DNA from 3 places in the Faecalibacillus sp. H12 genome. Region 2 is predicted to be linked to each of the others. Evidence: riboswitches for the same ligand, from Rfam matches in the RefSeq annotation. Region 2 holds a riboswitch; each other region holds the start of a gene.
The links. Region 2 has a riboswitch for cyclic di-GMP ahead of HUU89_RS07555 (ABC transporter substrate-binding protein). Riboswitches for the same ligand answer to the same signal wherever they lie in the genome.
Positions count from the first base shown of each region.

Region 1: it holds a riboswitch for cyclic di-GMP, as region 2 does, so the genes downstream of both, HUU89_RS11975 (SpaA isopeptide-forming pilin-related protein) here and HUU89_RS07555 (ABC transporter substrate-binding protein) in region 2, are expected to answer to the same signal.
Region 3: it holds a riboswitch for cyclic di-GMP, as region 2 does, so the genes downstream of both, HUU89_RS09295 (collagen binding domain-containing protein) here and HUU89_RS07555 (ABC transporter substrate-binding protein) in region 2, are expected to answer to the same signal.

Region 1 covers NZ_JABWDK010000026.1:11,667-22,343, forward strand. The annotation lists gene HUU89_RS11970 (Spy0128 family protein) at 1-3,645, shown strand, start outside; cyclic di-GMP riboswitch class I at 4,068-4,152, shown strand; gene HUU89_RS11975 (SpaA isopeptide-forming pilin-related protein) at 4,242-7,802, shown strand; gene HUU89_RS11980 (isopeptide-forming domain-containing fimbrial protein) at 7,858-9,249, shown strand; gene HUU89_RS11985 (class C sortase) at 9,313-10,161, shown strand; gene HUU89_RS11990 (class C sortase) at 10,166-10,677, shown strand, end outside.
Region 2 covers NZ_JABWDK010000008.1:50,193-60,869, reverse strand. The annotation lists gene HUU89_RS07585 (LysR family transcriptional regulator) at 1-189, opposite strand, end outside; gene HUU89_RS07580 (AEC family transporter) at 315-1,250, shown strand; gene HUU89_RS07575 (family 1 glycosylhydrolase) at 1,316-2,779, shown strand; gene HUU89_RS07570 (TnpV protein) at 3,015-3,395, shown strand; gene HUU89_RS07565 (hypothetical protein) at 3,484-4,581, shown strand; cyclic di-GMP riboswitch class I at 4,861-4,936, shown strand; gene HUU89_RS07555 (ABC transporter substrate-binding protein) at 5,036-6,880, shown strand; gene HUU89_RS07550 (ATP-binding protein) at 7,027-9,168, shown strand; gene HUU89_RS07545 (substrate-binding periplasmic protein) at 9,228-10,043, shown strand; gene HUU89_RS07540 (hybrid sensor histidine kinase/response regulator) at 10,033-10,677, shown strand, end outside.
Region 3 covers NZ_JABWDK010000013.1:2,667-13,343, reverse strand. The annotation lists gene HUU89_RS09320 (aspartate carbamoyltransferase regulatory subunit) at 1-229, opposite strand, end outside; gene pyrB (aspartate carbamoyltransferase) at 229-1,158, opposite strand; gene HUU89_RS09310 (amidophosphoribosyltransferase) at 1,249-2,655, opposite strand; gene HUU89_RS09305 (histidine phosphatase family protein) at 2,741-3,268, shown strand; gene HUU89_RS09300 (4Fe-4S binding protein) at 3,340-3,510, shown strand; cyclic di-GMP riboswitch class I at 3,675-3,756, shown strand; gene HUU89_RS09295 (collagen binding domain-containing protein) at 3,850-10,191, shown strand; gene HUU89_RS09290 (hypothetical protein) at 10,269-10,677, shown strand, end outside.

The DNA.
Region 1 (10,677 bases), on a different contig from region 2:
GTCTATCAAATAAAGATCAAGACGGAAGATGATGGACAAGGAAATATCAAAGAAGTTTCTAGAAGTATTTCTTATGTAGATGAAATGACAAAACCTACAAGTGAGGAAAAAGAAAATTTAACTTTTAAAAATGCTGTAGGTATTCAAGTAGTAGGTCATAAAAAATTAATCAATAAAAAATTAGAAGAAGGTATGTTTACTTTTAGTATTTCTAAAATAGATTATGATAAAAATAACAATAAATATACTGTTGAAAAGCAATTGATGACAACAACAAATGATGAAAATGGAGACTTTTCATTTATAAATTTTGATGAGTATCATCAAACAGGTGATTATTATTATGTTGTAAAAGAAGTTAATAATAAATTATCCTATATTGATTATGACAAGCAAGAATATATCATTCATGTAAGTGTTGAAAATGGTGATGATGGTTTAGAAGTATCAAAAGAAATTCTTAAAGATAATACTTCTGTTGATGAAATGAATTTTAAAAATACTTATCGTGGTCAAGGAAAGGTAAGGATTGATGGTAAGAAAGTATTACTTGATCAAGGCGTAAGTCAAGTATTAAGTGGTGGAGAATTTAAGTTTAAAATTACAAGAGTAAATGATGAAAAAGGAAGTTTGTATAAAGGAGAAATCTTAGATTCGATTGAAAAAGAAACCGTTAAAAATGATCAAAACGGACAATTTAAATTTAATATTTCTTATAAAGATTTAGATTTTTCTAAAAAGGATAGTTATACGTTTTATTATCAAATTGATGAAGAAAATAGTGGATTGACGAAAGATGGTGTTACCTATAATAAAAATAATGATGCTTATATTATAGAAGTAACTGTAAGTGATCAACAAGATGGTAATTATGATGTTTCTTATCGAATTATTGATCATGATGAAATAATTTTTACAAATGAATATAATGCAAGTGGTGAAACACAAATTATTGGAACGAAGTCTTTAAAAGGAAAGAAATTGGTAGATGATGAGTTTACTTTTGAATTAGTTGAAGTTGATGGTATTCAAGGTAAAGAAAAGGAAAATGGTAGAAAGTTAGAAACAATAAATAAAGAAGGTCAATTTATTTTTGATATTCAAGATATTAGAAAAGCTGGTACAACTTATTATAAGGTTTATGAAAAAGCTGATAAAAAGAAAACAGGTATTCAATATGATGAAACTGTTTATTATGTTGAAGCGAAAGCTGTATTTGAAGATAATCAATTGAAAGTAACTAATACGTTATATGACCAAGATGGACATCAATTAGATAAAAATAAAGGTATTGAATTTGAAAATGAATTTAAAGCTACTGGTAAGATTGATTTAAGTGGACATAAGAATTTTATTGATCAAGATGGACAAGATGTAGCTTTTGATGCAGGTGATTTCAAGTTTAAAATTGAAGAATTAGATCAAGATGGAGCGACTTTGAAAAAAGATGGATATAGTGACACAGTTGAAAATGATCAAGATGGTAATTATCATTTTAAAACAATTCATTATCAAAAAGCAGGAATATATTATTATCGTGTAAGTGAAGTACGTGATAATTTAGAGGTCACTTATGATACAACTCAATATATTGTAAAAGTTGATGTAAAAGCAAATGATAGTAAACAATTTGATATTTCAGTTGATATTGTGAATGGTCAAAATGAACATATTGATCAAGATAAACTTAACTTTACTAATAGACTTTTTGAATATAAAGTAGCTTTATTATCGATGGGTGGTATTAAAACTGTCAGTGCCGGGCAATCCGTTATAATGGATGATGGTTTGTTTAGATTTGGTTTATATGAAGGAAATGATAATGAACAAAGTAATATGATTGATACTGCTAAAAATGATACAGTAGGAGCTTATAGCTTTGATGATGTAGAAATTGATCAACCGGGTACTTATCATTATACGATTGAAGAAATGAATGCTGGTAAGGAAGTTGCTGGTATTGCTTATACAAATCATCAATATCATGTAGAAGCTGTTGTAAATAAAGATGGTAAAGGTGGCTTGAATGTTGATTCGGTTAAAGTAACGAATGAAAATAATCAAGTTGTTAAAGATCAATCGGTAGTTGTAGAGACTTCACAAGATTTATCACTTACAAACCAAGCTGTTAAATCATTAAAAGTAAATAAGGTATGGAATGATCAAGGACATAGTGACACCATCCAACCTGTAACAGTGCATTTAGTTAAAAATGGTAAAGTTGTAGAAGGAAAATCTATTGTATTATCAAATGATAATCAATGGAGTGGTTCGTTTGATAATTTACCAATAAAAGATAGTCAAGGAAATTTAAACGTTTATACTGTTAAAGAAGATAAAGTAGATTATTATAAGACACAATATATTCAAAATGAAGATGGTAGTATTACGATTACAAATACTTATATCAATCCAACGGCAGTAGATGTTCAATTGGTTGCTAAAAAGAATTTAGTTGGTGGCAAAGTCTTATCTGCTGGTATGTATCAATTTGATTTATTGGATGGTAATAATGAAGTTGTTGAAACACAAACAAATGATGATCAAGGTAATATTTATTTTAATACATTGAATTTTAATCAAGAAGGACATTATGTTTATTATATTCAAGAACATGTAAATGATAATGATCCATTTGTTGAATATGATCAATCTATTTATCAAGTCAATATTGATGTTTCAAGAAACGGTAATAATTTACAAGCTGAAGTAGAATATCTATTAGATGATAAACAAGTGGATGATGTTACATTTAATAATATTTATCATCCGTTATCATTAACTGTTCAAAAACGTTCTAAAGATTTATCGAAAGATCCTTTGGAAGGTGCTGTTTATGGATTATATAAAGTAAATGAAAAAGGAACAGATATTCTTATTGAAAAACAAACTTCTAATAGTGAAGGATATATGACATTTATGAAAGCTGTTCCTGAATATCAATATTATTTTAAAGAAATCTCTGCACCTAATGGACATACAGTTGATGAATATAAGACAAAGACATTTACAATTAAATGGATACGTCATAAAAATGGTAAAATTTCTTATCAATTAATTTATGATGGTCAAAAAGAAGATTTAGAAGAAGAAAAACAAGAGGATAGTTTAAACTTATATGCACAACAATCAATAGCGCTATTAGAAAATGAAGATACAAGTGTGAACTTAGAAGCTATTGGAGTAGCAGATGAAGTAACTAAATTAAACGTAACGAAAGTAGATAATCAAGGTAATTATTTAACAGGAGCACATTTACAAATTCTTGAAAAAGAAACTGGAAAAGTTATTTGTGATTGGGTTTCTACAGCGGATACCTTTAGCACTTTAAGAGAATTAAATGTAAATACTGTTTATATCTTAAGAGAAGTTGAAGCTCCAACAGGTTATGTAAAAGCAAGTGATACAGAATTTAAATTAGATGATTATGGTATTGTAACGAAGATTTCTGGAGATGCTCAACTTGTAGATGATCAAACATTTAATTTATATAATTCTAAACAAATTAAAGAAAAAGTTGTTTATAAAACAAATGTGACAACTGTAAAAACAGGAGATAATACAAATATTGTTATTTATGTAATTTTATTGTTTATTTCTTTAGTGTGTATCTTTATCTTCTTAAAGGAAAAAAGAAGGGAATAATTTGTTTCTTTTAAATTATCAGATGTGTGGGATGAATTTCATCCCACTTTTCTTTTATATAAAATTGACAAGCAAAGAATGAATCTATATAATATAAGTGAATGATACTCATAGTCTCAATAATAAAAAGGAACGAAAAAAGTTTGAAAAAGTAAAGATTTGTAACTATGACGGACACCCCTTATATATTTATGAACATATATTTTCTATAATAAATATGTCAATAGATAGAACGGAGAAAGGAATATTAGTGCAGTTTAGATTTAAAAAATGTCGTTTGGTTTTGTAGGGTTGTCAAAAATTGAATAAGGATATAGAATAATAAAATTAAATAAAAAATATGTGAAAAACTAGGAAAATTTGTTAAAAAAAATGGCTTTTGAAAAATTGAAAAAGCGTTGATTTTATGATAGGATTCTAGTGAAGGATAATAGCAAAATTAGTGAAAGCTAATGACGCAAAGTTACGGGTCTAAGTACAAAAGTATATGATTGCCGGGCCGCCCAATTCAAAAAAAGAATAGGCGGCTTTTTACCGTCTTATAGGAATATTTAATAAAATGGTGAACATATATATTAAAATGGGAGGTAAAAATTATGCTGAAACGTATGAGAAGAATTGGTTTATTTGTTCTAGCAATAGCAGTAGTTATTAGTAGTGCAATTATTGCCTCTGCTAATGAAAGAAGTGGTACTACTACAGGAAGTGCAACAGCACAAACAACTGCTTCTAGTTATGTAATAGAAAATAAAAGTAGCGATAGAAAAGATATTACAGTTACAATTCAACATTATAATGGAAGCAAAAAAATCTATTCAGATGATGTGAAAACTCTATCTTATGGATCAAAAATCAACGATTACGCTAAAGCAATAAATTGGGATGTAAGTAGTGTAACTGTTGATGGAAATGCCGTATCAAATAAAAATTATATTGAATTGACAGGGACTGGAAGTGCAACGGTTGTAGTGAATTACACTGCCAAAGAAACAGATGTATTAGGAGATACTTCTTTCTATGATTACACAGTAAGAGCTGGTGAATCAAATGGAAATTATTATTCTTTTAATATGTTAGGAGATAATACTAATCAAAGATTGACATCTGGTACATCTAGAAATTCATGGAAAGGTGTTTATTGGAATGGATGGCAAAATATTGAATATCAAAGTAGAAGTGATTTAGGTACAGGAAACAATTATGAAACATATTCTTATGAATTGATGAAAGATGACTATGATGTTAATGCTTATACAGGAAGCAGCAAAGTAATTAAAGGATTGTTGAATGGTATAGATAGTGATGGAAATGTAAAATTTAATTATACTGAACCAGGATTCTTTGTTAAGAGTAATGAAACAGTAACAATCAATGGAAAAGAAACTTATCTTAGACGTTATATAGATAGTATGAATTTGAAATTTCATAAAACAGGTGATACTTATAAATTAACTTCAGTTATTGATACAGCACAAAATAATAAAGAAGTGACAACAAGTGGTTCAAATTTCTTCCCACTTAATGATTATTCTACAGAAGGAACACCAAATTACTTTTTTGGAATGAGATATGATGTTGAATTCGCAATAGGTGATTATGTCGGTGATTTGACTTATAAATTTACCGGTGATGATGATATGTGGGTGGTTTTAGATAATACCAATGTCATTATTGATTTAGGTGGAATTCATGCTGCAGCTACAGATAGTGTTGATTTGTGGAGTAAATTAGGCTTAACTCCTGGAAGTTTAACAGAAGAGCAAAAAAATCAAACGCATAAATTAACAATTCTTTATATGGAACGTGGCGCTGGAGAATCTAATTGTCAAATGGAATTTACTCTTCCAAATGCAAAAGTTGTTGATGTTATAGAAAAGCCAAAAGCTGATTTGAATCTTCAAAAGGTTGATGAAAACGGAAATGGATTAAGTGATGCAGTATTTAAGTTAGAAAATGATTCAACAAAAGAAGCAAGTAGAGTTAAATCAACTAGTGATGGAAATATTACTTTTAGTGGTTTAAAAGAAGGTACCTATACCTTAACAGAAGTAAGTGCTCCAGATGGCTATTTAGTTTCTGATGATACATGGAAAGTAAGAGTTACAGTTGATAGCAATAATAATGCAGTTGCAAAGCTCTACTTGGTTAAAGATGATCAAGAACAAGAAGTAGCACAAACAAATGGTAAATATAAAATTGAAAATAAAAAGGTTCAAGAAATTATTGAAAACTCTTTACAATATGACAAGACTGCAAAAGTAAAAGATTGGGATGAAAGAACATATGATATTAACATTACTGCTAAATCTTTATCTACAAGTTCAAGCGTAGTTCAAAAAGAAGCAGTAGCTGATATTATGATGGTTTTAGATATTTCAGGTAGTATGCTTTACAATGGGAATAGTAACAATCCTACAGATAATGGAGGATTTAGAACTGTTGGAAAATACTGTGATGTAAAAAATAGTTTAGATGTTAATAAAGTGTATTATTATAGTAATACATTAACAGATGTTTCATATAAGCATACTAATGGTAATTCATATACTTATAAAAATGCTAAATATCCAATGATTTATATAAATGATACATGGAAATATTATAACGGAAGTAGTTGGGTAAATATACCAGATAAGATTTCAGGTTATTATGGAAATAAAATGGATAACAACACAACAATTTATACATTGGATAGTGGATTAACTGGATTAAAAGAAGCATCTTCAGCATTTATTTCAGCAACAGCAGAATCCTCAGAAAATAGTAGAATTGGTGTTGCAACATTCAATGCTTATGGAAATAATTTAAGCAATCTAGTAAATGCAAGAGATAATAAAAATAGCTTAAAACAAACAATTGCAAGTATCTATGCAGCTGGTGGTACGTCTCCTCAAAAAGGCTTAAGTATAGCACAAACAAATTTAGCTAATTCTAAACGTACAGATGTTCCTCAATATGTTATTTTATTTACAGATGGGGCACCTTCTGAAGACACGGATAAAAATGATTCCAAAGAAATAGCAAGACAATTAAGAGAATCGGGTATAACGGTATATACAGTTGGATTAAAGTTGAATGATGAAACATCTAATTGGTTATCTGAAAATATTGCATCAACAAATTGTGCTTTTACAGCAGCAAATGTTGATGAATTAAAGGTAATCTTTGCTAAAATTCAACAAACAATATCACAAAATATTGATATTAAAAATGCTAATATTGTTGATGTAATTGATCCACGTTTCCAACTAGTAGGTAATGATGGAAATGTTATAACAGATGATGAACTTAAGCAAGGTGAAATAGAAATTACAGGAACTAATGGCAAAGTTGGTATGGCGTATTATGATGAAGTTAATAATACCCAAGCAATTAGATGGACTGACCAAACGATTCCAAATGTTAATACTGGTGAATGGAACACAACAATAACTGTTAAAGCACGTGACAAATATATAGGTGGTAATAACGTTCCAACTAACGTAAGTCCAGATTCAAAAATAACGACAGGTTTTGGTGAAGCTGTTTTACCTCAACCTAAAGTGAATGTAAAAGTTGATATTGCAACCACTAATGATGATATTTGGATCAATAGTGGTGAGACAGTTCCAGTTGATGATACTAATATTGGAAATAGTAAAGTCTTTGATATAGAAAATGTTGTTAATAGTAAAGGTAATATTGTATATAAGTACAATGAATCAACGAAAGAATTTGAAAAAATTACAAAAGGCGATTTAACTATACAATGGTATACTGATGATCAATGTACATCAGAAACTACGAAAGATAAGATTTCTAAAGTTAAACCAGATGGTAGAACGGATTTCTTCTTAAAAGTAGGATATGATGGTGGTAGTGCTACTGATGAAAGTAACACAAATACCAATGGAAATAAGGTTGGTAATAGTGAATCTAATATAGGATATGCTATTAACGATGGTAAAAATGGTAATGACAAAGAATGTGTTACTGATTTTGAAAATTGTAAAAAGAATAAATCTGAATATGGTATTTATAGAATACATGTGAAATATACTTTACCTGAAACAGGTGGAACAGGAATTTATTGGTATATGACAGGTGGTATGTTGCTTATGATGGTAGCAGCAGTTGCTATATATAGAAAAAGGTATTATGAGTATATGAACAAATAGTTTTCCTATTTATTCATAACTCTTATATATATAAAAAAAGAAAGGGAGATAGAATATGAAATTATTTAAAAAAGTTTCAGCAATGGTGGTTTCATTATTGATGGCACTAGCAATGGTAGTACCAGTAGCTGCCGCTAATCCAACAATTACAGTAAAAAACATTGCTACAGACGAAAATGTAACATTATCTTATTTAAAAGTTGTTAAACAAGATAAAACTACAAAAACAGGATGGGCTTTTGTTAGCGATGAAGTAACTAAAATTTTTAAAGAAGAGTATAAAAAAAATGATGCTCAAGCTATTTTAGCTTCATTAGCTAATAGTGCTGCTCATTCTAAAGCGTTAGCTAGATTAGGAAATTTAAATGGATTTACTAAATTTACAGATAACGCTGGAAGAAAAACTGAAGTAGATGGTGCAGGGTTATATGTTGTTAAAGTTGTAGATAACTCAAATAAATATACTTATAACGTTATGGCCGCTCCAATTAATTTTGAATATGCTAATAATCCAGCAACATTAAAAAATGCTGAATTAGCTGTAAAAAGATCTGAAACAAAATTAACTAAAACAGTTAACGATGCAGATGGTGCTGTACACAATGGTCAAACAGTAACTTATACAATCAATGTAAAAGTTCCTTCAATTGATCCAACTGCAACAAATAAGTTATTTAAAGTAACTGATGCATTAACAGGTGCAGAATACAAAAAAGATACAGTTGTTGTTAAATTAGGGGATAGTAAAATAAATATTGCTCCTACATTTGATGATGCAACTAATTCATTTGAATTAGATTTATCATCTTTCATTGATGATACAAACAGTAATGCTGGAAAAGATGTTACAATTACTTATGATGTATTAGTAACTTCTGAAAATGATAAAGTAAAAAATACTGCTAACGTAAGTCGTACAGGTTCAGAAAATTATTCAAGTGATTCTGTAGATTTATATGAAGGTGCAATTACTTTAACAAAAACAAATGATTATGAAAAAGAAAGTGATAAAAAATTATTAGCTGGTGCAGGCTTCAACGTATTAGATAAAGATGGAAATGTTCTTAAATTTGTCGATAAAGGTAATAATAATTACGTATTAGCTAAAGATCAAACAGTAACTACTGGTGTCGTAACTGAAGTTGTAACTGGTGCAAATGGTCAATTAGTAGTTAAAGGTTTAGATAAAGGTGAATATCAATTTAAAGAAGTTACTGCTCCTGATGGATATTCTATTAATGAAACTAATTCAAGTGCTACTTTAACAATTACTGGTGATAAAGCAACTGCAGAATTTACTGCTGATGCAGATATGAGAGATACAGAAGTAGGTGCTTTACCTGAAACTGGTGGTATTGGTACTACAATCTTTACAGTAGGTGGATGTGCAATTATGGTTGCAGCTGCTGCATTATTCTTTATGAATAAAAAGAAACATGAAAAATAAAATAATTATCAGAGGCTTTTAGCCTCTGATTCTTAAAATGATATAAGAATAAGGAGAGACCAGATGAAAAAGAAGTTAAGCAATATAGTTATAATCTTGATATTCGTTGCTGGTTTGTCCTTATTGGTATATCCATTTGTTGCCAATAAGTGGAATAGTTATAGACAAGATCGTTTAATCAGTAACTATGAAAAGATAGTAAGTCAGAAAAGTAATTCAATAGATTATGATGCAGAAATGAAAAAAGCCAAGGCATATAATGATGCTTTAGCACCACATATTTTGCCGGATTCATTTATTAAAGCAGAAAATCAAAAGTCAGAAGATAAGTCATATACTTCAGCTTTAAATCTTGCTGGGGATGGAATAATGGCTATTGTTGAAATTCCTAAAATAGATGTGAAGTTACCTATTTATCATACAACGAGTGAAGAAGTATTAAGTAAGGCTGCTGGACATTTGGAAGGAAGTTCTTTACCTGTAGGGGGTAAAGATACGCATGCAGTTATCTCTGCACATAGGGGGTTGCCAAGTGCAACATTGTTTACTGATTTGGATCAAGTTAAAAAGGGAGACCACTTTTTGGTCCATGTTTTGAAAAAAACGTTATGTTATGAAGTTGGTAGTATTGTTGAAACTGAACCTGATGATACATCAGCTTTGGCTGTTCAAGAGGGAAAAGATTTAGTTTCGTTGCTTACATGTACACCTTATGGTGTGAATACTCAACGTTTGATTGTAACAGGTCATCGTGTTTCTTATAACAAATCTGTTGTAAATAAGGAAAAGAAAAATGGTTTTACAAGTCTTCATACGAATTATTTGTTATGGGTTATTGTTGGTTTAGCTGTTACTGGTGGTTTTATCTTTATTTTATATAAAAAGGATAAAAAGATGAGATCTAAGGAGTAGTTATATGAAAAAGAGATTACCGAGTATTTTGGTTGGATTGTTATTCTTAGTTGGGTTGGGTATTATGATTTATCCCACTGTTTCTAATCAATGGAATACTTATCGACAAAATAAATTGATTAGTAATTATGAAAAAATAGTTGATGATATGTCTGATGAAGACTTTAGTCAAGAATGGCAAAATGCACAAGCATTTAATGAAACAATAAGTGGGAATAATGTTTTTGCTGATGTGTTTGGTGAAAAGCCCAAGGATAGTGAAAATAGTGAATATAATCGAGTTTTAAATATGAATAATGATGGAATCATGGGATATATTTCTATTCCTGAAATCAATATTAAATTAGCTATTTATCATGGGACAAGTGATGATGTTTTACAAACGGGTGTTGGTCATATTAATGGGTCTAAACTTCCTATTGGAGGTGAAAGTACACATTGTGTTTTAGCAGCGCATAGAGGTCTTCCTAGTGCAGAATTGTTTACTGATATTGATCAACTACAAACAGGTGATAA
Region 2 (10,677 bases):
TAACCGTCCTTCTTCGGTTAAAGAAACAGTTCGCGTTGTACGATTAAAAAGAGTTATTTGATATTCATCTTCTAAATCTTTAATTTGTTTAGAAAGTGCAGGTTGTGAGACATTGAGTACTTTAGCGGCCTTGGAGAAACTTTGTTCCTGTGCAACTGTTATAAAGTATTTTAAGACACGTAATTCCATTAAATCACCTCATCATAAGTATATCATTATTTATAATTAAAAATAATAAATATCTATAATATATAAGTATTTGTAATTATAAATCTTCTTTTTTACAATATTCTTGAAAAACAAGGAGGAAAATTATGAATGCATTATCAACTTTATTCCCAGTATTTTTTATGATCATTTTAGGAATGATCGCGCGTATTAAAAACTTTATTAGTCCTAAACAAAAAGAAGGAGCCAATCATATTGTTTTCAATGTATTGTTTCCTATCTTAATTTTTAATGTTTTATTTACTGCTAAAATAGAAGCTTCAGCAATATTGATTGTGCTATATGTTTTAGCTGCTTTTACACTAGCTATGATTTTAGGTAAATTTATTTCTAAATTTACAGGAAAAGAAATGGGTCATATCTCACCTTATTTACTTACAACATGTGAAGGAGGAAATGTTGCATTACCACTTTATACATCCATTGTAGGTGTAGCTTATGCAAGCAATACAGTTATTTATGATATTGCTGGAACAGTGATTGCTTTTATTATTATTCCTGTACTTGTTGCTAAAAAGACATCCGGAAATACAAGTACTAAGGAATTATTGAAAACAATTTTCACAAATTCATTTGTGATTGCGGTTATGTTAGGAATCATTTTAAATGTTTTAGGTGTATATGACTTGTTAAGTCAAACTGCTTTTATTGATCTTTATACAAATACAATTCAACAAGCAACAGCTCCTATTGTGAGTCTTATTTTATTGATTATTGGTTATAACTTAAAAATTAATAAAGATACTTTAGGATCATTATTAAAACTTGTAGGAGTTAGAATTATCTTTTATATGCTTGTTATTGCAGGATTCTTTATCTTCTTCCCAAATTTAATGGCAGATAAGATCTATATGATGGGTGTATTGATTTATTTTATGTGTCCAACAGGATTTGCAATGCCGATGTTGATTTCACCACTTTATAAAGGTGAAGAAGATGAAGATTTTGTTGCTGCCTTTATTTCATTATTTATGGTTATTACGTTAATTGTTTATACATGTGTCGTTTTATTTGTTGCATAGTTTGAAAATTTCATATTTTTGACATAAATATATTTTATAATAAGGATAATTGAGGAGGAAAAAAAATGAAATTTAGTAAAGATTTTTATTGGGGTGGAGCAGTAGCTGCTAACCAATGTGAAGGTGCATGGAATGTAGACGGACGTGGAATGACACGTACAGATGTAACGACAGGTGGAACAGTAAATACACCACGTATGGTTACTTTTATTGATAAAGATGGAAATAAACAAAAGTTACCAAATCATGGATTTAAATTACCAGAAGGAGCTCATTTTGCTGTCTTTGATGATGAACTTTATCCAAATCATGATGGTATTGATTTCTATCATCATTATAAAGAAGATATTGCTTTACTTAAAGAAATGGGATTCAAGATGTTTAGATTATCTATCTCTTGGTCAAGAATCTATCCAACAGGAGAAGAAGATAAACCTAATCAAGCAGGATTAGATTTCTATAGAAATGTATTTACTGAACTTAGAAATGCGGGTATTGAACCATTAGTTTCTATTTGGCATTTTGATACACCACTTGCTTTAGAAGAAAAATATGGAGATTGGTTAGATCGTAAATATATTGCCCTTTATGAAAAATACGTAACAACAATCTTTAATGAATACAAGGGACTTGTTAAATACTGGTTAACATTCAATGAAATCAATAATACAATCAATTTCTTACCAGATAATGCCAGTGATGAAGCATATCAAGAAGCTTATCAACATTTACATTATCAATTTGTAGCAAGTGCAAGGGCTGTACAAATTGGACATCAAATTGATCCTGAAAATAAAATTGGATGTATGATTTGTGGTATTACTTATTATCCATTAACATCTGATCCAGAAGATATTTTATTTAATCGTTCTAAATGGGAAAAAGGTATCTTCTATTGTGGAGATGTTCAATGTAAAGGTAAATATCCAACATATGCGAAACGTTTATGGAAAGAACATAATGTTAAATTAGATATTACTGAACAAGATTTAGAAGAACTAAAAAAAGGTACAGTAGATATGTATACTTTCTCATACTACATGTCTCAAGCAGTAACTACTCATGAAAATGATGATGCTGTAAGTGGAAATATGTCATTTGGTGTACGTAACCCATATTTAGAATATTCTGATTGGGGATGGGCATTAGATCCTAAAGGATTAAGATATTACTTAGAAATGATCTATGATCGTTATGAAAAACCATTAATGGTTGTAGAAAATGGTTTAGGTGCTTATGATACAGTAGAAGAAGATGGAAGTATTCATGATAATTATCGTATTGAATACTATCGTGCTCATATTGAAGAAATGGCAAAAGCCATTGAAGATGGTGTAGACCTTATTGGTTATACGACTTGGGGATGTATTGATTTAGTTTCTGCAGGAACTGGAGAAATGAGAAAACGTTATGGTTTCATTTACGTTGATAAACATGATGATGGTAGCGGAACAATGAAAAGAAGTAGAAAAGATTCTTTCTATTGGTATAAAAAAGTCATTGCTTCACAAGGAGAAGATTTAGATTAAATATATTAGAAGTTTAACTTTTTGGGTTAAACTTCTTTTTTATTATTTTTAGCACTCACCTCTTGATAATGGAAGTTGATTTTTGTTCTGTCTTGTGTATCCTAGAAGTGCCTGTTTTACGGGCTTTCCGAGGCATCAGTCATTTTGTCTGGTATTGTAAAGCAGTGTCAGATTTGTCGTAAATGTCGTAAATTTGTGGTCAAAAAAAGGATGAGAAATGGAGAGTGCTAATAAAATGAAATTAACGTATACGAATGTAAATGGATATCTAATCCCGAATCTCACCTATAAATCCGGTGAACAGATGGAGCAACTTGGCAAGTATGGTTTTCTTCGCAGAGATTATCTGAAAAACCATCGAAATTCAATCTATCAGGTGATGCTTTTACAGGATACAATTGGAGAACACCTTTTGGAAGTAGATAAGGCAGCAAGAGAACGGGAAGGAGTGATCCTGAAACAGTTGGAAGAAAAAGAACCATTACCGGATAAAGAGAAAGATCAGATGGCATGGGTAAGAGCTGCTAATCAGCATAGAGCGATTGCGGAAGAGATTATTCTCAAGGAATTGATTTATGTATTAATGTTGCTAGTAAACAATTTAGCAGATAACTAATGAAAATAGAATATTGTGAGCGAAGTAAAGCGTGAGTCATAGAAATGTGGCTTGCGTCTTTTTCTTTGCCTGAAAGGAAGTGATAAGTTTGAACAAGAAGTTTTTGAAGCATTATATGGAAATCAATCCAGAAGGGACAGTACAGACTTATATCTTTCTGGTGGACAATCAAGATATCGCACTGAATATTGTGATGTCAGGTTATCAGGCACTTTGTCTGGTTCAGGAAGATGACGGATATTATTTCAGTGCAGATTCCTTTATAGAAGAAATGAGAGCTATTCAGTTTACTGGAAGCTGTCAGTGTGCCTATCATTATGTGGCTTCCTGTACGGTGAAGTGGGTAAATGATAAGTTACTGACATTTTTTAAAGACGCTGGTCTTGATGGAAAAGCAGGCTGGCAGTTGCTCAAAGAGAAAGAGTATCTTGGCAAACTGGATAATCAGAAAGAAGTTGAGAAATTACTGGAACAGTATATTCTTCGGTTTGAGCGAAATCCGAAAGAAGAACCGGAACTGAGCCATTTTCACTTATTTGATGCAAAAAGAAATGTGAAAGGTGTTCGGAATATGGAGATTGTAGATTATCTGGTGGAGAATGTTCAGTTTTTTGTCGTGGGAATCACACCTTATTATTATGAACACGGCGTTTTTCTGGAAGACCATGATGGGGTAAGAATGAAATACCGTATTCAGAAGCTGGTCTATCGAGATCAGGTACAGAGTGGCGTGATCAAAAGAATCTATAATCTGCTGATCACACAGCCAAAAGTCTACAGAGAGGCATATGAACTAAATAAACAGCCTGTGCGGTGGATTAACTTTAAAAATGGATATTATGATCCGGTTACGGGTGAAATGCTGGAACACAATCCTGATTATCTGACAATCAATCAGATTCCATTTCCCTATTATCCAGAGGATTGTGAGCAGGTGTTACAAGGCGGAGAAAATATCAAAAAGTATCTTGCATTGTCTCTTCCTAATAAAGAAGAACAGCAGATAGCAGAAAAGAATGAGAGCAGAGAAGCTGTGCCAAGAACTGGCGTTGAAGCAAATACAGTAGTTAAGGATGCGGGGAAAGCTGAAAGAAAGGCAATAACAGAGAAAAAGACAATGATAGGAAAAGAGAAGAAACTATCGATCCATGAACACTTGAAAAAATATGTACAGCTTTGGGCGTGACATTATCGCAGTTTTTTCAGGAAGGTAATTCAGAGAATCTGACAGAAAAATAGAAAGAAGTTCTAGGGATATGGAACGATCTGAGTACAAATGAGCAGGAAACAGTAATGTCAATGCTGCGTGGACTTCGGAAGTAGGAGAACAGTTCGAGTATATGTATCGGCTGTTCTTTTTTTGTTTTTGAACGTTAAAACGGTAGTTTTTTTCTTGTGCATAGTAGAACGTTAAAGTATAATAAAATTAGTTTTTTTGGTATAAGTTTAAAAGCTATATCTATAATAAGGAAATCGGCAAACCAGATGAAAGTCTGGGACGCAAAGCTACAGGGCCTGTAAAATGGCAGCCAGTTGCATGAAATGAGGTGCACTGTCTGTCTGACGGTGCTTTTTTACGGTGTTATTTCACAGACGTAACAATAATGATTTTATCAGGAAAGAATGAGGAAAATAAAAGTATGAAAAAGGCAAAACGTTGTCTGATAGCAGTGGTGTCAGGTGTACTTGTAGCAACTGCTGTCTTGTCTGGATGTGGACAGTCAAAGAAAGAAGTATCTAAAAACGATGATCATCTTACCGTTTATCTGTGGGAAAATCGTTTGATGAAAAATATTGCACCCTATATCCATGAACAGTTTCCTGATCAGGATATTGAATTTATTATTGGTAACAATGATACCGATTTATATAGTTATTTTAAAGAACATGATGAATTACCGGATATCATAACAGTACGTCGATTTTCTGGAACGGATGCACAGGACTTACAGCCTTATCTTATGGATTTTGCTTCTTATGATGTTGTTTCTAAGTATTATTCTTATGCGGTGCAATATTATAAGAATGCGGATGATGAAATCCAGTGGCTGCCAATCTGTGGTATTCCGCAGACGATCATTGCCAACAAAACACTGTTTGATCAGTATGGCGTAAAGATTCCAGAAAATTATGAGGAATATGTACAGGCCTGTCAGCAGTTTTATGATAATGGTATAAAACCGTATTCCATGGATCTTGGTGAAGACTGGTCAAATAATGAGATCATCCAGGCGGCGGCAATCGGTGAGTTCACAAGCCTGGATGGTATTGAATGGCGAAACGGTGCAGAGACTGCATCGGATGAAGTAAAGTTTGATGATGCATTATGGAAACGTATTTTTTCAGAAACCAGTCAGTTTCTGAAAGACTCGCACTTTGGTAAAGAAGATATCAATATTGATGTCGATACAGGAATCCAGATGTTTGCCGCAGGAAAATCAGCAATGTTTCATGGACATCCGACGGTTATGCAGCAGCTGCAGAAACAGACGGATGCGGAGCTGATCCGTATTCCTTATTTTTCACAAACATCGGATGAATCCTATGTGTACATGACTCCGTCCTTAAACATTGCATTTAACAAAAACCTGGAAAAAGACCGGGAGAAACTGGATACTGCACTGGATGTGCTGGATTGTATGATTTCAGAAGAGGGGCAAAAGCTGATTGCGGATGGAAGCGGTGTTATTTCATTGAATACAGATGTTCCAACCATGATGCAGGATGTGCCTGGACTGGAAGAGGAAATTAACAATAATGCTGTTTATATCCGATATTCCGCTCAAAAGTCATTTGATGCAAGCCTTGAGGCTGTTCACGGATTACTGTCAGGGGAGATGGATGAAATACAGGCTTATGATACTTTGCGCAGTGTAATGAATCGTAAAGATCCAGAAGAAAAAGCAACGGTGAATTTTAAAAATGAATATTCCATCTCACTGAACGATAGAAATGGCCGTGATGCAGCATCTTCCATTTTAACTACGATTAGAGAAGAAAATGAGGCACAGCTGGCTCTGGCGCCATATTATTATTTCACTTCCTCTATGTACAAAGGAGAATGCACCAGCAGCCGGGTTGGCATGATGACAGCGAAGAGTTCAGATACAGCATTATATTATGCAAAAATCAATGGTAAACAGGTTTATGAACTCGTGGAAAATTATCTTGCTGATGCTGATGAGAATTTTTACGTAACCAATAAATACGAATTACCAATTGCATCCGGTATGAAAATGATCGTCAATCAAGCGGAAAGTGGATTTTCATTAAAGGACTTAACAGTTAATGATAAGAAAATAGACAAAGAAAAGGAATACTCGATTCTTCTTACAGACACCACAATGTCTGTTTTGAAAAAAATAAATCCGAAATGTGAGATTGAGCAGCTTAAAGATACCACATTATCAAGTGCATGGACCAAAGCAATGTCAAAAGGACAGCAGCCGTCAGCACCGGAAGACTATATAGAGGTTGAACAGTAAAAGTGGAGATAGAACAAAAGGTAAACAAAAGAAAAAAAATAACAAGGCTGTTGCTTATACTACTTATTATTCTTTTAAGCTTAGTTTGTATAAAGTATCTTATAAGTAAGTCTAATAAGTATATCAGCGAAAATGGAAAAAGCAGTATGGGAGCTGTTATTGACCAGATACAGCAGACCTATGATCTTCAGGTGAGTGGATACTACAGCCAGCTGCAGTTGGTTGAGGAATTTTTACTTCATGAGAGGGAGCTGTCTCTTGAAACGGATACGAACAAAAGTTTCTTTGAAGCATGGGAAAAAGAATCGGAAAGTACACTTATATTCCTTCAGGAAAATGGTCAGGCGATATCAGCATGTGGAACAAAAATGCGGATTGATATGCCAAGTAAATTTCTGCTGGACTTAAAGAATGGATACAATATTGGAAAACTGGTGTGTCTTGATTATGATCAGAAGAAAAAAGACGGTTATCTGGTTGCGATTCCATGTCAGGAATACACGATTAATGGGGAAACTTATACGGCAATTGGAACTGTGTATGATCATTCGAAACTGGATTCCATGTTAAAATTGAAAGGTTATGATGGGAAAGCATATTTTTTCATGCTGGATGATGACGGAAATATAACGTATACGAACCTGAGTGGTGATAAATACTTTCGTAATTATTCTTTGTTAAAACATTTAAAAGGGGAACAGGCTATTACAGAAGAAGAGGCTGATTTGTTCAAAAAGAAGTTTGATAACAGAGAATCCGGAGTTGCACTTTTGGGAAAACAGAACCCCTATTATCTGGGGTATTGCCCGATAGAAAGCAACAACACCATTTTGGTATGCATTGTGGCAAAGGGAGTTGTGGACAATGTGCTGATGGATTACCAGAAAACGGTGCTGTGTACAACAACACTCATGGCAGGTTTTATACTTTTACTTTTTGCCGGATTATTCTACAGTATTTCCAGACTTAGTCTTGCAGATCAAAAAGCAGAATATGAAAAAAGAAATAATGAACTTCATTTACAGACAATGAAGGAAATGGAAATAGTCAATCAAAAACTGAAAAAGGCAAAGAATGTTACAACAGAGGCTTTACAGACAGCGGAAAATGCAAATAAGGCGAAAACGGATTTCCTGTCTAATATGTCACATGATATTCGTACACCTATGAATGCGATCATTGGTATCACATCTTTGATCAGACATGATGCAGGTAATAAAGCAAAAGTTATAGAGTATGCAGATAAAATAGATATTTCATCACAACATCTGTTAGGAATTATCAATGACGTTCTGGATATGAGCAAGATTGAGGCAGGAAAAACAGTCTTCAAGTATTCTGACTTTTCTATTCTGGATTTTGTACAGGAGCTTGACACTATATTTCATTCTCAAATATATGAAAAAAAGCAGACGCTTACAATTATAAAAGAAAGCATCCGTCATGAGTGGGTGAATGGGGATCAGGTTCATTTGATGCAGATTTTCAGTAATCTGCTGTCGAATGCCATAAAATATACGCAGGAAGGTGGAAAAATTCAGTTTCTAGTAGAAGAATGTGAGACAAAGTCATCTGTCTATGCAAAGTACCGCTTTTTAGTCAGTGACAATGGTATGGGAATGTCGGCAGATTTCAAAGAGACAATCTTTGATCCGTTTACTCGTGCGGAAAGTTCTGTGACGAATAAGATCCAGGGAACCGGACTTGGAATGGCGATTACCAGGAACCTGGTTGAAGCAATGGGAGGTACCATTGATGTGGAGAGTGAACCGGGACAGGGAAGCTGTTTTGAGGTTCTCATAGATTTGAAAATTGCAGAGAATCGAACGGTTGCTCTGGCGGCACAAGAAGATGAGCGGGATGGAAATATTCTGCAGGGCATGAGATTCCTGTGTGCAGAGGATAATGAGCTGAACGCAGAGATCCTGACGGAACTGTTAAAGATTGAAGGTGCGGAATGTACCATCTGTGAAAATGGCGAAGAGATTTTGAAAGTATTTGAACAGTCTGCTCCAGGTGATTATGATATGATCCTGATGGACATACAGATGCCTGTTTTGAATGGTTATGAGGCAACGAAAGCAATCCGCAGAAGTTCCCATAAACTGGCAAAGACGATTCCGATCATTGCCATGACTGCGAATGCATTCTCAGAGGATATTCAGCATTCTCTGGCAGCCGGTATGAATGCACATGTTTCAAAACCGGTTGAGATGAAGGTGCTGGAAAAGACAATAAGAAGTATAAAATCCGGGGGGGGTACCGAACCGCAGGGCATTGAACAGTGATAAATGGAAAGTAACCAGACATAAAAGAATCGAAAAGGATAGTTAGGGATAGAAGAAAAATGAAAGGAAAAAGAGTGATTGCAGGCATTCTGCTTGCGGGAATTTTAGCAGTCACCCTGGCAGGGTGTAAAAACACAGATAACACGAAAGAAGAAACCGAAAAGCCTGTCATTACGCTTGGCAGCGACAACTATCCACCATACAATTATCTGAATGAGGATGGTGTACCGACGGGCATAGATGTAGAACTGGCTACGGAAGCATTTAAAAGAATGGGATATCAGGTGGAGGTTGTCCAGATCAACTGGGAGAAGAAAAAAGAACTGGTGGAAAGCGGAGAGATTGACTGTATCATGGGCTGTTTTTCCATGGAAGGGCGTCTTGATGATTATCGCTGGGCGGGACCATATATAGCAAGCCGTCAGGTGGTTGCTGTAAATGAGAATAGTGATATCTATAAACTGAGTGACCTGGAGGGAAAGAACCTGGCTGTTCAGTCAACAACCAAACCGGAAGGTATCTTTCTGAACCGGACGGATGAAAGAATCCCAAAACTGGGCAATCTGATCAGCCTGGGACACAGGGAGCTGATCTATACATTTCTGGGAAAAGGATATGTAGATGCAGTTGCAGCACACGAGGAATCTATTGTTCAGTATATGAAGGATTATGATGTAAGCTTCCGTATTCTGGAAGAGCCTCTGATGATCACCGGAATAGGTGTCGCTTTTGCAAAAGATGATGACAGAGGAATCTGTGAGCAGATGAGCCAGACGCTGGAAGAAATGCGGCAGGATGGCACATCCCTGAAAATTATTGAAAAATATCTGGATGATTCCCAGAAGTATCTGGAGGTGGATGATCTTGGATATTAAGAGAAAGAAAAGAGAAAAACGAATCCAGCTGATCGGTGGTCTGATTGGAATCTGTGTGGCAGCAGTCTCTCTGTTTTATTTCTTTCATGCGGAGAAAGCGGAAGCAGAGAAAAGAATGGTAGAGATTGTAAATTATGTCAAAGTGCAGTGTTCCACCTACACCCATTATAATGAATCTTCGGAATCCAAAAGTCTTCTCCGTGCCATTGAAAGTGTCAGACAGATGAGTACGAATATCGACATGGAAATAGAAAACGGCGGTCAGCTAAGTCAGGAGTTCCTGAAAGAAAATCTTCAGACTCTCTGGGTGGATGGTATCCTTGTACTGGATGCAGAAGGAAAGACGGACTGTGAATACAGCACGGATGAGTCTCTGGCTAATGAGATTACAGAGTATCTGCAAAAAGATATTATCATGGATTTTACCGGATATGAAGAAAGAAGCTATTCGGAACGGTTTACCAGAGAAGACGGGTCACATATCGACATTGCAGCCTGTGCCAGAAAAGATGCACCGGGTATCATTGCAGTTTATTATTATACACCTCCGGAATTTGCCAGAAACTATACTTTGACGATACAGGGGCTTTTAAATGGTTATAGTACTCAGAAAGATGGAACGATTATTGTTGCA
Region 3 (10,677 bases), on a different contig from region 2:
TACAAACAGTAATATTAGGATCTAAATATCCTAAAACATCAAAATCTAAAGTGAACTCTTCATCTATTTTTAAAATATCTTTTTTACCCATTTTATTAGATTTAACGTTTTTAATAATAGCAACGCTACAATCTAATTTATCTAATCCTAGTGCTTTATAAACTTCTAAAGATTTACCAGCAGTAATATGATCTAGAACAATCCCGTTTTTAATACTATCTATCTTCATTATCTTTCTACCTCATTTTCCAATCCTAACATTTTTAAAATAAGTGCCATACGCATAAAACGTCCGTTTTGAACTTGATCAAAATACTTAGCTCTTGGATCATCATCAACTTCAATAGCAATTTCATTAACACGGGGTAATGGGTGCATAACGATTAAATCAGATTTTGATTTTTCTAATTTCTTTAAATCTAAAATATATGTATCTTTTAAACGAATATAGTCTTGTTCATTAAAGAATCTTTCTTTTTGAACACGTGTCATATAAAGAATATCTAAATCTTCAATAACTTCTTCAATAGTTTCAACTTCTTTATAATCTAAATTCTTAGCATCTAATAAATCATGTTTTAAATATTCAGGAATTTTAAGTTCAGGTGGTGCAATAAACACGAATTTAATATTTTTATAACGTGACATTGCTTTTGTAAGAGAATGAACTGTACGTCCGAATTTTAAATCTCCACAAAAACCAATTGTTAGATTATCTAGTCTACCTTTTTCTCTATAAATAGTAAGTAAATCAGTTAAAGTTTGCGTTGGATGGTTATGACCACCATCTCCAGCATTGATTAAAGGTACTGTACTTTTTCTTGTAGCAACAAGAGGTGCTCCTTCTTTTGGATGACGCATTGCAATAATATCACAATAGCTTGAAACAACACTAATAGTATCACTAACACTTTCACCTTTAGAAGCGCTTGTATTGCTTGCACTTGAAAAACCTAAAACACTTCCACCAAGTGATAACATAGCTGATTCAAAAGAAAGTCTTGTACGTGTACTTGGTTCAAAAAAGAGTGTAGCTAGAATTTTATGACGACAAACATCTTGATAGCGTGTACGATCTTTAATAATATCATTCGCAATATCAATTAGTTCATCAATTTCTTCTACACTTAAATCCATTGGGTCAATTAAATATTTCATAATAGTCTCCTTTTTTTTTCTTCAATATTATAGCACTCCTTAGAAAGCTATTAAATATATTTTAAAAAAATACGGAAATTTCTTTCCGTATTATTTTTTACCATTAAAACAATAAGTACAGATCTTATCACTATCAAGTCCAATAGCTTGAAGCATATCATCCAAACGATTAAAACGTAAAGAAGTAAAATTAAGTTCTTTACGGATTTCTTCTACCATTGCATTATATTCAGGAGTATCTGGATCACTATATGTTTCTAACATATTGATATCATTTTCTCCTTCACGTTTTCTAATAACACGACGTGTAATTAAATCCATATCACTTGTACTTCTTGAAAAGTTTAAGTAAGGACATCCATACATAATTGGAGGACAAGCAGGTCTGATATGGACTGCTCTTGCTCCAGAGTTATATAAATATTCAGTTGTATCTCTTAGTTGTGTTCCCCGAACAATTGAATCATCAATTAATAATAATGATTTTCCTTTAATCAAGCTAGCAATTGGAATTAATTTCATTTTTGCAATTAAATTACGATCCGCTTGAATTTGTGGCATAAATGAACGTGGCCACGTAGGTGTGTATTTAATAAAAGGTCTTCCATATTGAATATGTGATTCATTTGAATAACCAATCGCATGGGCAATTCCACTATCAGGAACACCTGCTACAAGATCAATATCTTTAATATCATCTCTTTGAGCCATTAAACGACCACATTCATAACGCATTTCTTCAACATTACGTCCTTCATAACAACTTGTTGGATAACCATAGTATACCCATAAAAATGAACAAATTTTCATTTTATCATTGGCTTCTACAAGTGTTTTCACTTCTTCACTGGTCATAAAACAAACTTCACCAGGTCCTAATTCTTTATATAAAGAATAGCCTAAATTGATATAAGCATGACTTTCAAACGAAGCACAGAATCCATTTTCCCCCTTACCAATATTTAATGGAGTTCTTCCTAATTTATCACGTACTAAATACAAACCATCTTTTGTCATCAACATAAAAGAAATAGAACCTTTTACTTTTCTTAAAACATTGATAATTCCATCAACATAAGTATCCTTTTGATTGATCATTGCAGCAATCAATTCAGTTTGATTCACTTCTCCCCCAGACATCTCTAGAAAATGAGTATGCCCATTATCAAAAGCATCTTGAATCAATTCTTCCATATTTGCAACTCTACCTACAGAAACAATTGCATAACTACCTAAACGACAATTGATTAAAAGAGGTTGAGGTTCATTGTCTGAAATACAACCAATCCCCATTTTTCCAGACATTTCTTTAATATCATTTTCAAACTTAGTTCTAAATGGTGAATTTGAAATATTATGAATTGCACGGTTAAAACCGTTTTCTCCATAAACTGCAATCCCACCTTTTTTTGTTCCTAAATGAGAATGATAATCAATACCAAAAAACAAATCAGTGACACAGTCTTTACGACTGACAACGCCAAACATACCACCCATATGTAATTTTCTCCTTTTTCATTTGTTCTCTAAATGCCAAAAATATGATAACATAAAACAAAATGAAGATAAAGGACATAAAAAAATGAAATTATATATAGTAAGACATGGTCAAACAGGTTATAACATTGATAATAAAGTTTGTGGCATTTCGGATGTGGAATTAACATCTTTAGGAAAGCAACAAGCTAAAATGGCCAGTGAACAATTAAAAGATATTTCATTAGATATGATTTTTGCCTCACCACTTCAAAGAGCACATGAAACTGCAAAAATCATAAATGAAAATCATCAATTAGAAATTAAAATAGATTCTAGAATTCAAGAAATCAATTTTGGCAAATTTGAAGGAATTGTTAATAATGAAGAATTTCAATATTATAAACAAAATCATGGACTCCATTATCCAGGCGGAGAATCTTTATTTCAAGTAGTCCATCGTGTGTATAGTTTTTTAGAAGAACTTGAAAATAAATATCCTGATAAAAACATTTTAGTTGTTTGTCATGGAGGTATCGTGCGTGTCATTCATAGTTATTTTAATGATATGACAAATGAAGAATTAATGACATGGTTACCCGAAAATTGTTGTATTCAAAGCTATGAAAAATAGTGACTTTGTATTGACTGAAAAGTGGAAAGTGTTATACTAATTATAGGAAAAAAGGAAAAGGAGAGTTAAATATGAACGTAGATAAAGATACTTGTATCGGATGTGGAGCATGTGCTGGTGTTTGTCCTGTAGAAGCTTTAGCATTTGATGACGAAGGAAAAATGGAATGTGACAAAGATACATGCATTGGATGTCAAGCATGTGTTGGAACTTGTCCAGTAGAAGCTATTTCAGCTGAATAATAAGATAAATTTAATAGTTATAAAGGACTTTTTATGATATATGGTTATATCAAAAAAGTCCTTTTTATTATGTTGAAAATTTTTCGGTCGAAAAAAAGCATATTTTGGTCGTAAAAGATATTTTTTGTTGAAATTATGTGATAATATTAGTTTATAAAAATTATATATTTTAAAGGCAAAACTATTGAAAAATAGTGACGCAAAGCTACAGAACTGAACCGTAAGGAAGTTGGCTGAGTTGCAGATGATGTGTACTTAGTCTTTTCTTGCGGCTTTTTTTATAATTATCATTTATCGTCAATATTTTTTTATAGTTTTGTAAAATTGGGAGGAAGAATAATGAATAGAAAGAAGAAGTTGTTTTCACTATTATTGGTGATAGCCATGATAGTAACAGCAGTTTCAACAAATGTATTTAGTGCATTTGCTGAAGAATCGGTAGATTTATCTCAATTTATTGATAAAAATCTACCAAGTGATGTAGTTGATAGAAGTTATATTAAAATTGGAGACCATCTTTTACAGCCGAATATAGAAAACAAAATACCGTATGGTTCAGCAATTTCTATCAAACTAGTATGGGGATTTATTGATAATCAGTTTCCAACAAAAGATAATAATACAATGGTTTATACTTTGCCTGATGGAATAACCATGGAAGAAGGAATTAAGGAACTAAAAGAAGGTGCGGAAACTGTAGGACATTTTGAAATAAAAGGTAATACAATTACAGTTAAATATAATGCAGGAGATCAAAGTGAATTATTTTTTAGTAAATCAAATAGACATGGTTCACTTATCATCAATGGAACTTTGAGTGATTCATTTACAAACAATCATGAAGGTGGAAAAGGGAAACTAGACTTACCAGGTGTTGGTCAATTTATCATTGATATGGATCGTGATAAATCTAACGATAAGGTAGATATTGAAAAAACAGGTGGAAAAGTTATAAGTGAGGGGGATAACCTTTCTGCAGAATTTAAATTAAAGGTTTCAGCAACTGGTCCACAAACAAACGTTGTTGTGACTGATCAAATGGATGAAAATATGACATTAGATGGAGATGTTCAATTTTACACAGATGAAGCCTGTACAATTTCTTATACTGGTACAGTTACAAATAATTTAAAAGAAACTAATAAATTTCAATATACAATTGGAAGTATGAATGATAAAGAAGTTTTATATGCTAAATATAAAGTAAAAGTAAAAAAAGATGTTTTTGCATATAATCCGGATGATTGGAATTCTAAAGTTGGAAATAACATAACTGTAAAGAGTGATACACAAACAAATGAAAAAAATTCTTATAAGAAATTAGAATATACTAAGAAAAATTGGGCAGAAAAAAAGCATAGTGTTACTGGTGATGATAGTAATAAGGTTATCAATTGGGAAGTTACGTTAAATCCTGGGGGTAATTTTGATATTGGTGGTTCTACTATTAAAGACTCGTTAGGTGATAATATTGGTGAATATATTGATGGAAGTTTTAAATGTAGTCCTTCTATTGAAGGATTAACATGGGAAAGTTTAACAACTGGAAATTTCCAAGTACCTGCTGGATGTGATAAGGAGTATAAGATGACTTACCAAACTAAATTTGGTGAAGATCCTAGTAATGCGCCAGCTATTACAAAGAGTAATACGTTCACTATTAATCCTTTTGGTAATACACAAAACACGGATTATACAGATTCATTTAAAGTAGGAAAAGAAAATTATCAATTTATTGAAAAAACTTGTCTAACAATAAGAAATTCACAAGAGGTTGCATGGCAAATAAAAATTAATGTTCCTGAAAATGGTATAAATCATTTAATTGTTAAAGATACAACGCCAGAAGGAATGAATTATAAATCATATCAAGTTAAAAGTGGATATAATGGTACACCAATATTTAGTCAAAAGGATAGAGAATTAACTTTTGACTTTGGAAAAGTAAATGAAGGAACTATTATTATACAAGTTATTACATCTCTAGATAATATTCCATCAACAACAACATCTTATGCAAATAAAGGTGAATGTTTTAATGAAACAAAGAAATTAGGGGAAAGTAATGCTAATTATGATTATAAAATTGAAACTTTTCTTGAAAAAGAAGGTTATTGGGGTAGCTCTTGTAATAAAGATGAAATGGCTTGGAAATTAATTGTAAAAAAAGTACCAACCGATGCAAAAAATGTTTTTATTGAAGATACACTTCCTGAAAATACACAGTATGTAGATAACTCATTAGATATAATTGAAAAATGGGATAGTCAAATAACAAATGAAGAGATTCTTAAGAATATTCAAGTAGAAAAAGAAAACGGAAAAGTTAAGTTTATATTTACAAATGCAGCATTAGATTATTTGAAAACAAATTCTTTAAATCTAACATATAAAGCAAGCATTATAGATGTTTCAAAAGCACTAGGAGATAAAGCCTATGACAATAAGGCGTCTTTATCTATTGATGGCAATATTTCAACAGCAACAGCTACAAGATGGTTTGGGTTATCAAAAAACGATATTTTAAAGAAAGAATATACTTATAATCAAGATACAGCACCAAATGTTAGATATAAAATTACGGTGAATGAAGGTGCAATTAAATTAAATGAGGGTAAAGATATCGAACTTGTTGATGAAATGGGAAGTGCTCTTGATTATTATATGAATAGTTTAACAATTAATGGTAATAAAGCTACGGCTAATCAAGTAAGCTATGATGAAACAAAACATGTATTAAAAATAATAATTCCTGATGAAAAGAAAGTTGTTCTTGAATATGAAGCAACTATTAATTTACCAGTAGGTGAAGATAGTAGCGCATTAAATGAAACAAATGCCTACAATAAGTGTTCTTTAAAAGGAATACCAAATCAATCTGAATTAGAGACGTATGTTTCTTTGAAAGGAAAAGTACTTGAAAGTTCAGGAGCTTCCACAGGGAATGGCGTCAGTATAAAACTTTATAAATGTGATAAAGATGATCAAACAAAAGCCTTAGAAAAAGCCAAATTTAGCTGTAGTGAAGTAACATATAATAATAATTTTGAAACAACTGCTACAAAATTAAAAGCAGAGGGCGAAACATTACCAACGGGTTATCTTACTTTTTCTGGGTTGAGTAGAAATGTTCTTTATAGAATTGTTGAAACAGAAGCACCTGATAATTATAAATTAGATGCTACACCACATTATTTTATATTTAAAGGAAATAGTGAAGAAAATTATCCTGAAGCTATTAAAGAAGGAGATAATACTTATCCTGTAACACTTATTGATAAAACACAAGCAATGCATTTTTATACAATTTCTAACGAAAAAGGAACAACAAAAGAAAATACTATTGAAATTAGTAAAATAGATGCACAGACGAAATCTGAATTGAAGAACGCACACCTAAGTATTATTAATAAAGATACAAATGAAACTGTAAAAAGTTGGATAACTGGCGAAAATAATAATCCAGGAAAAGTTAAACTAGAACCAGGAACATACGTTTTAAAAGAAACCAAAGCACCAGAGGGATATATGGTAGCTGATGATATTACGTTTGTTGTGGATAATGATGGTAATATAGTTGGCAATGATCAAAATACAATAATCATGGAAGACAAACATATCGAAAAAGGTAAACTTATTCTAACTAAAACAGTAGAAGGGAATATTTCTAAAGAAAATGCCAAAAAGATTACATTTAAAGTAATGAATCAAGAAACAAAGAAGACAGATAAATATACTTTAGATGAGTTTTCGTATGATGAAGCAAGTAAAACTTGGACAAAAGAGTTAGATGTTTTAGCTGAAGAATATACAGTTGAAGAAATAAATTCGTCAGTGGAAGGTTATACAGTAAAAACAACTTATAAAATTGATACACAAGAAATAGAAGGTAAAAAAACTGAAAGTATACAAATTGAAAATCAAGGTGAAGTAACTGTAGCCTTTAAAAATAGTTACACTCCAAAACCATATGAAGTAGCTATAAGCAAACAAGATCTAACAAATGAAAAGGAAATTGCTGGAGCAACACTTAAAATAGTAAATCAAAAAACAAAAGAAGAAGTAGCTTCATGGGTCAGTGAAAAAGATAAGACACATACTGTTTCATTACCGTTTGGTGAGTATATACTTATTGAAGAAGTAGTACCTGACGGTTATAAAAAAGCAGATGATATTTATTTTAAAGTTTCTAAAAATGGAGAAATATCTATAAAAGGTAAGGATGGTACTTATAGTAAAACAAATAAAGTCATCATGAAAGATGAGGCAAAACCTGGAAAAATAGTAATTAGTAAAAGTGTTACTGGTTCAATCAATAAAGAACAAGCTGAAAAAGTTATAAGTTTTAAAGTAACAAATAATTCAACGAAAGAAGTAAATACGTATTCATTAAAAGACTTTAATTATGATGAAAGTAATAAAAAATGGACAAAGGAATTAATACAAGTTGCAGGAGGATATAAAGTTGAAGAATTAGTAACGTCTATAAAAGGGCATAAATTATCTTTAACTCAATATCAAATAAATGAAAATGGTGAAATAAAAGAAAAGGTAACAGATAAAATAGCAGAAAAGGTTACTGTTAAAAAAGATAAAACGACATTTATTGAATTTGAAAATAATTATGATTTAAATGTGTTTGATGTTGAAATAGATAAGACAGATATTTCTGGTACAAAAGAAGTAGATGGTGCGAAGTTAAAAGTAATTGATGAAGAAGGTAATCTAGTAGAAAGATGGATTTCTGGTCAAGATGATGAAAAAACGCATAAATTAAAATTATCTCCTGGGAAATATACTCTTATTGAAGAAGAAGCTCCTTATGGTTATAGAGTGGCGGATCCTATTGATTTTACAGTGAATGAAAATGGTAAGATTGAAGGCATGAGTGAAAATAAAATCACTATGAAAGATGAAAAAACACAAGCTAAATTAATTCTTACTAAAACAATAGAAGGGGATATTCCCAAAAAAGATGCACAAAAGATTACTTTTAAAGTAACAAATCAAAAAACAAACAAAGTAGATAAATATACTTTAGATGATTTTTCTTATGATGAAGTAAAAAAAATTTGGACGAAAGAATTGGATGTTTTAGCTGGAGAATATACAGTTGAAGAAACAAATTCATCAATAGAAGGTTATACAGTTAAAACCACTTATATAATAAACGGACAAGAAGTAGAAGATCAAAAAACAGAAAGTATACAAATTGAAGATCAAGGTGAAGGAAATGTAGCTTTTAAAAATAGTTATACTCCAAAATTATATGAAGTCTCTATTCGTAAACAAGATATCTTAAATAATGAAGATATTGAGGGCGCTAGTTTACAAATCCAAAATAAGGATACAGGTGAAATTATTAGTATAGATTCATCAAAGGATGGACAAAAGGTTAATCTTGGATATGGAAATTATATTTTAACTGAAATAACTGCACCTGATGGTTATAAAATTGCGAATCCTATCGAATTTGTGGTTACAAAAGATGGAAAAGTAAAAATCAATGATAAAGTGGTCAATGAAGTTATCATGAAAGATCAACCTATAGGTAAATTGGTTATTACTAAAACAATTCAAGGAAATTTATCAAAGGAACAAATTGGTGATTCAATAAAGTTTGAAGTAACACAAAATGATACACAAAAATCTCATATATATTCATTAAATGATTTTATTTATGATGGAAATCGTTGGATTCTAGAATTAGAAGAAAATACAGGAGGTTATACTGTCAAAGAACTTGTTGATGATATACATGGTTATACCCTTGTAAAAACAATCTACATGATAGGAAATGAAGTAAATGAAGGTAAAAGTGTAGATATTGATGTAGAAAAAGGAACTGCAGCAACAGTAGCTTTTGAAAATACTTATGAATTAACAACTTATGATGTAAAAGTTGATAAAGTAGACAAAGAAAATGATGAAAAAATAGCAGGTGCAGAGCTTAAAGTTATTAATCAAGCAAATGAAGAAATTGCTCACTGGATAACGGATGGTAAAAATTCTTATAATTTAAAATTAGTACCTGGAACTTATACATTAATTGAAGTAAACGTACCAAAAGGTTATGAAATAGCTAAGCCAATAACATTTGTTGTTGGGGAAGATGGTAAAGTTGTTGACTATCAAAACAATAAGATTATTATGAAAGATAAAGCTAAACCAGGTAAACTTGTGATTGCTAAAATTATAAAAGGTAATATTTCAAAAGAACAAGCAGAAAAATCTGTAAAATTTGAAGTCATAGACAAAGATACACAAGATAAAAAGGTCTATTCATTAAATGATTTTGAGTATGATGAAAATAGTGGAAAGTGGATGTTAGAGTTAACAAAAGTTGCTGGTAAATATACAGTCAAAGAGCTTACTGATGATGTTCAAGGATACAAGCTTACTCATATAGTATCTATCATAGATGGAAAAGAAAAAGGTGATGTAGCAGCAAATCTCAATGTAGAAAAAGATGAAACAACAACTATTGAATATACAAATAATTATGAAGAAAACAAAATAGAAACTAAAGAAAATAAATCTGATCAAACTCCAAAGCAAGAATCTAAAAAAGCTAAAACGGGTGATGATACACAAATTTTAGAAAATCTTATGTTATTGATATCTTCATTGGGTGGAATTTTATTTGGACTTAGATTTTATAGAAGAAAAAATGAGTTTTAATTTTTAGAAGAAATACGGTAATGATTTATCGTATTTTTTTTATTTTAAATGTGTTAAAATAGTGCAGGAGGTTTTTTATGAAGACAACAATACATACATTAAAAAAAGAATACAAAGATAATCAAACTTACTTAAATGAAAAACAAAAGCTTTTTCAAAATTTGACATATCATATGATAGAAAAAGAACTTCATCATAATGATATTGATATAAATTATGAAGAAGTTTTAAATTACTATAATGATTGTAAAGATACTGATGAAACAATTGCATATTTTGATGAAAAATATGATCAACAATTAGATCGATTAGGTGAAAAAAATGAAATGTTTGACGATGATGCACTTGTTTATTATATTGTTAAAGTCATTGAACATCATGAAGATATTCATCAAGTTCCAGATAAAAACTATATAGCTAGTGATATTATTGATTTGATTCAAAAAGATCATGATTATTATGATTTGCTTGAACAAACACAAAGTA